One region of the Streptomyces sp. NPDC006602 genome, then DNA from elsewhere that is predicted to be linked to it. Evidence: riboswitches for the same ligand, from Rfam matches in the RefSeq annotation. Region 1 holds a riboswitch; the other holds the start of a gene.

What was found. Region 1 has a riboswitch for thiamine pyrophosphate ahead of thiO (glycine oxidase ThiO). Riboswitches for the same ligand answer to the same signal wherever they lie in the genome.
Region 2: it holds a riboswitch for thiamine pyrophosphate, as region 1 does, so the genes downstream of both, thiC (phosphomethylpyrimidine synthase ThiC) here and thiO (glycine oxidase ThiO) in region 1, are expected to answer to the same signal.

The regions. Positions count from the first base shown of each region.
Region 1 covers NZ_JBIAHG010000001.1:441,550-444,933, reverse strand. The annotation lists gene ACFYO2_RS02030 (thiazole synthase) at 1-596, opposite strand, end outside; gene thiS (sulfur carrier protein ThiS) at 600-800, opposite strand; gene thiO (glycine oxidase ThiO) at 800-1,975, opposite strand; TPP riboswitch at 1,973-2,084, opposite strand; gene ACFYO2_RS02015 (hypothetical protein) at 2,249-2,539, shown strand; gene ACFYO2_RS02010 (NAD(P)/FAD-dependent oxidoreductase) at 2,572-3,384, shown strand, end outside.
Region 2 covers NZ_JBIAHG010000005.1:335,570-338,953, reverse strand. The annotation lists gene thiC (phosphomethylpyrimidine synthase ThiC) at 1-1,014, opposite strand, end outside; TPP riboswitch at 1,007-1,196, opposite strand; gene ACFYO2_RS16635 (YibE/F family protein) at 1,268-3,028, shown strand; gene ACFYO2_RS16630 (SsgA family sporulation/cell division regulator) at 3,200-3,384, opposite strand, start outside.

The DNA of each region.
Region 1 (3,384 bases):
AGCTCCATCGCCAACGCCGCATCCGACGCCGTACCGGCCCCCGCATCAAGAATCACCGGCACGCGCGCGTGCTCCACGATCAGCTGGAAGTTGTGCGGATTGCGAATCCCGAGCCCGGACCCGATCGGCGACCCCAACGGCATGATCGCGGCGCAGCCGACATCCTCCAGCTTCCGCGCGAGCACAGGATCGTCGTTCGTGTACGGCAGCACCGTGAACCCGTCGTCCACCAGCGTCTCCGCCGCGTCCAGCAACTCGATCGGATCCGGCAGCAGCGTCCGCTCGTCGGCGATGACCTCCAGCTTGATCAGGTCGGTGCCGAGCGCCTCGCGCGCGAGGCGGGCGGTGAGGACGGCCTCGCCGGCCGTGAAACAGCCCGCGGTGTTCGGCAGTACCCGGATGCCCAGCCTCTCCAGCACCGACAGCACCGAGCCGTGCACGTCCGGATTGACGCGCCGCATCGCGACCGTCGTCAGCTCCGTGCCGGAGGTGACCAGCGCCCGCTCCAGCACCTCGAGGCTCGGCGCCCCGCCGGTGCCCATGATCAGGCGGGACGTGAAGGACGTACCACCGATGACAAAGGGATCGTCGGCCATGGGTCAGCCTCCTTGGACGGCGGTGAGGACCTCGACGCGGTCTCCCTCGGAGAGGGATGTGGCGGGCCACTGCGCGCGCGGGACGACGGTTTCGTTGAGTGCGGCGGCCACGCCGGAGGGCGCCGCGGTGAGGGATCGTACGAGCGTGTCGAGGGCGGTGCCGGAGGCGACCTCCCGCCGCTCGCCGTTGACCTGGATGTTCATCATGCGGGCTGCTCCGTGAGGGCGGTGCTGAAGCGCTTGGGGGTGAAGGGGCGGGCCTCGTCCGGGAGTTCACCGGTGGTCAGGACGTGCGCCATGGCGTCGCCGGTGACCGGCGTGAGCAGTACGCCGTTGCGGTAGTGGCCAGTGGCCAGCAGCAGCCCGTCGAGGCCGGTCGGGCCGAGCAGCGGCGCGTTGTCGGGGGAGCCGGGCCGCAGACCGGCCCGCGTCTCCGTCAGCGGCAGCTCGGTGATCCCGGGCACCAGCTCGTGCGCGTCGCGCAGCAGCTCGTACACCCCGCCCGCGGTCACCGTCGTGTCCCAGCCCAGCTCCTCGCTGGTCGCGCCGACGACCAGCTCGCCGTTCTCGCGCGGCACCAGGTAGACCTGGCTGCCGCGCACCACGGCCCGCACGGTCCGGCTCAGGAACGGCGCGTACCGCTCGGGCACGGTCAGCCGCAGCACCTGCCCCTTCACGGGCCGTACGGGCGGCAGCAGGTCGTCCGGGACACCCGCGAGCCGCCCGCTGAGGCTGCCCGCGGCCAGCACCACCTGCCCGGTGCCCAGGACCGTGCCCTCGCGCGTCACGACACCGGCCGCCCGCTCCCGCAGGACCGACAGTCGCTCGGCCCAGGTGCGGTGGAAGACGACCCCGGCCCGCTCGCACGCGGCCACCAGTGCCGCCGCGAGCCGCCGCGGGTCGATCTGGTGGTCGCCGTCGACCCGCAGACCACCGCGCACGCCCGGCGCCAGCATGGGCTCCAGGCGTCGGCACTCCCGCCCGGACAGCCACTCGGATTCCAGCCCCGACTGCCGCTGCAGCGCGTGCAGTTCCCGCAGATGGGCGCGGTCGTCGGAGTCCAGCGCGACGGCGAGCGTGCCGCACCGGCGGTAGCCGAGGTCGTGCCCGGTGAGGTCGGTGAGCTCGGCCGCGAAGTCCGGATAGCGGCGGGCCGATTCCAGATTCAGGCCGAGCAGAGTCTGTTCGCCGTAGTGCAGTTCGGTGACGGCGGCCAGCATCCCGGCCGCCACCTGGGCGGCCCCGCCGCCCGGTTCGGGGTCCACGACGGCCACGGCGAACCCGCGTTGAGCGGCCCGCCAGGCCGTGACCAGCCCGATGATCCCGCCCCCGACGATCAGGACGTCTGAGGTGTGTGAGGTGTCCGACGTACGCGACATGGGCGTCCAGCCCCTCCCTTCGCCGGCATGACCCGGATCAGGTTCGTACGGTCGGAGGCCGCCAGCCTCCCTCTCAGCCCGGTGCGTCCGGGCTCCCGCGTGTGCTTTCGTTGGCCACCCTAGCCAATGCCGTATGTCTCAGTAAGGGAGCCTCCACCCGTGGCCCGCCCGCCCGCCTCCCACCACCACCCTCGAACGAGGGGCTCCGCCCCGCCCTGCAGATCTCTCGACGGACTCGTCCTCGCCCCCGTCGCCGATCAGGCACCAGGTCAGGTGAGTACCCGCACCCGGTTCGCGTACCACGAGAAGGACGGCGAGATCTGGGCCGAGTACGCGGGCGGGGACGTCGTACGTGGGTACCTGGTGGGGACGCGGGAGGGCGACCGCCTGGACTTCCGGTACGTACAGCTCAAGGAGGACGGGACGACGTCCTCGGGGCACTGTGCGTCGACGGTCGTCGAGCTTTCCGACGGCCGGGTGCGGCTGGAGGAGACCTGGGAGTGGGAGTCGCAGTCGGGCAGGGGGGCCAGCGTGGTGGAGCAGCTGACCGAGCACGCCCCCTGACTGACTTTTTGTCAGGTGTCTAAGGTGATCAGGTGAGCGAGCAGACGCAGGTACGGGCCACGTCCACGCCACGGCGTGTGGTTGTCGTCGGCGCGGGCATGGCCGGGGTGCAGACCGCGGTCGCCCTGCGGGAACAGGGCTACACCGGCAGCGTGACGCTGCTCGGCGCGGAGCCCCACCAGCCCTACGACCGGCCGCCGCTGTCGAAGGCCGTGCTGCTCGGCAAGGCCGAGGACTCCGCCTTCGACGTGGATTTCGAGGCGCTCGGCATCGAACTGTGGCTCGGGCGCGAGGTCCTGGGCGTCCGCCCCGCCGAGCACGAGCTGGACACCGCCGAGGGACCGGTGCCGTACGACGTCCTGGTCCTCGCCACCGGAGCCGAACCGGTTCGGCTGCCGGGCGCGGAAGGCGTGCCAGGCGTGCATCTGCTGCGCACTCTGGACGACGCCGAGCGGCTGCGCCCGGTGCTCGCCCGGCAGCACGACATCGTGGTCGTCGGCGCGGGCTGGATCGGCGCCGAGTTCGCAACGGCGGCCCGCGAGGCGGGCTGTGCGGTGACGGTCGTGGAGGCGGCCGACCGGCCGCTCCCGGGCGCGCTGCCCGCCGAGGTGACCGCGCCGATGGTCGCCTGGTACCGCGACGCCGGTGTCTCTTTGCGCACCCACGCGCGCGTGCGGCGCGTCGAGCCCGGCGCGGTGCTGCTGGACGACGGCTCCCGGCTGTCCGCGGACGCCGTGGTGGTCGGCATCGGCGCCCGCCCCGCCACGGCCTGGCTCGCCGATTCCGGCATCGAGCTCGGCACCCACGGCGAGGTCGTCGCCGACGCCCGTCTGCACACCTCGGTG
Region 2 (3,384 bases), on a different contig from region 1:
GAAGTTCTCGTACAGGAAGCTCTCCTTGTGGTGCGCGAGGCACCAGGCGGCCATGATCGAGCCGCCGCGGGAGACGATGCCGGTCTTGCGATTGGCGGTCAGCGGTACGTACGGCAGGCGCACGCCCGCGTGGACCGTCATGTAGTCCACGCCCTGCTCGGCCTGTTCGACGACCGTGTCCTTGTAGATCTCCCAGGTCAGTTCCTCCGCGCGCCCGTCGACCTTCTCCAGCGCCTGATAGAGCGGCACCGTGCCGATGGGGACGGGGGAGTTGCGCAGCACCCATTCGCGGGTGGTGTGGATGTTGCGGCCGGTGGACAGGTCCATGACCGTGTCGGCGCCCCAGCGGGTCGCCCAGGTCATCTTCTCGACCTCCTCCTCGATGGAGGACGTCACCGCGGAGTTGCCGATGTTGGCATTGACCTTCACCAGGAACCGCTTGCCGATGATCATCGGCTCGATCTCCGGGTGGTTGACGTTGGCCGGCAGCACGGCTCGGCCCGCCGCGATCTCCTCCCGCACGACCTCGGGCGAAACGTCCTCCCGAACGGCCACGAACTCCATCTCAGGAGTGATCTCGCCCCGGCGGGCGTACGCGAGCTGTGTGACCGCGTTGCCGTCCCTGCTGCGGCGCGGCAGGCGCGGCCGCCCGGGAAAGACCGCGTCGAGGTTGCGCAGACCACCTCGCGGCGAGGTGTGCTTGATCCCGTCGTCCTCGGGACGGGCGGGACGGCCCGCGTACTCCTCGGTGTCACCGCGGGCGATGATCCAGTTCTCCCGCAGCGGCGACAGGCCCCTGCGGACATCCGTCTCGGTCAGTGGATCGGTGTACGGGCCCGACGTGTCGTACAGCGTGACCGACTGCCCGTTGGTGAGGTGCACCTGACGGACCGGCACCCGCAGATCGGGGCGTGAGCCCTCGACGTACGCCTTGTGCCAGCCGATGGACTTCCCGCTCTCCTCGCTGAGCTCGTTCTGCTCGGAGGCAGGCGTGCGTGCGTCCTCGTTGGTCATGAGACCTACTCCCTACGCCGGCATTACCCGGTAACAGGTTCGGCGGTCGACGCAGCGGCTTCCGTCTGCCGACGTTTCGTGTGAAACATCACTCGCTTGAGGCGATGTTTCATGTGAAACATGACTGGGACGGAGGTCAGCGCCCTCTCAGCCCGGTGCTCCGAGCTCCCGCGTGTACAAAGGTGCCTCCACGCTAGCGTCAATTCGGGCGCGGTGAACAGGGGGCCCCTGTCGTTCTTGCGATGATCGGTCGGTGACCACGACACAGCAGTTCCCGTTTCCGCCATCCGAGCCTCCCCGCAGGCCGGGTGCCGGGCACGGCAACGGAGACGACCGCGGACGTGGCGACGGCCGTGGCGGCAGCCCTGGTGGCGGCAGCGGAGGCAGCCATGAAGGCGGCCATGAGTTTTTCGGTGCCAGGGGTGCCAGGCGTACCCATGGCGACGGAGTCGCCGACGGGCACCGTGGCGGTCATGGGCCCGGTCACGATGAAGGGCCGGGTTACGGCGAAGGGACTGGTCACGGCTCTGGTGCCGGTCACGGTCACGGTCACGGATCCGGGGGCCACGGTTCCGGAGGCGGGCAGGGGCCTGAGGGTCCAGGTTCCGGTGGTGGGCATGGGCCCGAGGGTCCAGGTGCCGGCGGGGGGCACGGCCACTCGCACAGCCACAGTCATGGGCCGGCCGCACCCGTCTCCAAGCACCTGCGCAAGGTCATCGCGGCGATCCTGATCCCGTTCGCCGCGGCCGTCCTGGTCGGGCTCGCGGTGCTGTGGCCCGGTGGCGCTCCGGGTCACGAGCGCACGGGCGTCGGCTTCGACCGGCAGACCCAGCAGGCCACGGTCACTGAGGTCGAGAGCGTGAGTTGCTCATCGGTGAACGCCTCGGGGGAGACTCCGACCGGCGACACATCCACCGCCGAGGGCTCGTCCGCGCAGCAGCAGGCGAACGGCACCTGCAAGAGGGCGACGATCCGGGTCGACACGGGCAAGGACAAGGGTCGTACGTTCACGGAGATCGTCCAGCCGGACCAGTCACGGCAGTTGCACGAGGGCGAGAAGGTCGTGGTCGCCTACGAGCCCTCTGCGCCGAGGGACCTGCAGTACTCGGTCACCGACGTCAACCGCCGCCTCCCGATGGCGCTGCTCGCCGGCATCTTCGCGCTCGCCGTCGTGATCGTGGGCCGGCTGCGGGGCGTCATGGCCCTGGTCGCGCTGGCCATCAGTTTCCTGCTGCTGAACTTCTTCGTCCTGCCCGCGATCCTGCAGGGCTCGAATCCGCTGGTCGTGGCCGTGGTCGGGGCGAGCGCCATCATGCTGATCGCCCTGTACCTGTGCCACGGCCTGTCGGCCCGTACGTCCGTGGCGGTGCTCGGCACTCTGATCTCGCTGCTGCTGATCGGCGTCCTCGGCTCGCTGTTCATCGGCTGGGCCGCGCTCACCGGCAACACGGACGACAACACCGGCCTGATCCACGGCCTGTATCCGTCGATCGACATGAGCGGTCTGCTGCTCGCCGGCGTCATCATCGGTTCGCTCGGTGTCCTCGACGATGTGACGGTCACCCAGACCTCGGCGGTCTGGGAACTGCACGAGGCCAATCCGTCGATGGGCTGGCGCGGGCTGTACCGCGCGGGCATCCGTATCGGCCGCGACCACATCGCATCCGTCGTCAACACGCTCGTCCTCGCCTACGCGGGTGCCGCGCTGCCGCTGCTGCTGCTGTTCTCGATCGCGCAGAGCAGCGTAGGAACGGTCGCCAACAGCGAACTGGTCGCGGAGGAGATCGTACGCACGCTGGTGGGCTCGATCGGCCTGGTCGCCTCGGTACCGGTCACCACGGCCCTCGCGGCCCTGGTCGTCTCGGCCGACCGGACGGGGGCGGGGAGCACGATGGCAACGGGGGCGCCCAAGTCGCCTGGCTCCCCTGGCTCTCCTGGGCCGACGGAAGCGGCGACGACCGGTGCCCGACCGGCTCCGGCACGCGGCGGGAAGGGACGGCGGCGCAGGCACTGAGGCAAGAGGCGCGGCCGGTATGACGGAGGTGCCGACCGGACCGACCCCGGCCACCCCGCCGACCTCAGCATGAACCCGCCGTCCGCCCGAACTGGAGACACCCACGCAGAAGCGTTACTGCACTCCTCCACGTCCGCGCTGAAGTGTTCCGCCGCCTCTCCGCCGAACCGCTCAGCCCGCGCTCTGCTCCTCCGCCAGGATGCGGTCCAACGCCTCGTCGAGGTGGGCGTCGAAGTCGCCGTGCGCCCCTTCCTGGCCCAGCGGCACCAACTTGTCGGTACGGTCGAGGAAGGCGATGAGCGGAGCCGTGGACGAGCGGAACAGCGCCTGGTCGCTGCCGACCTGAAGCCGGATCA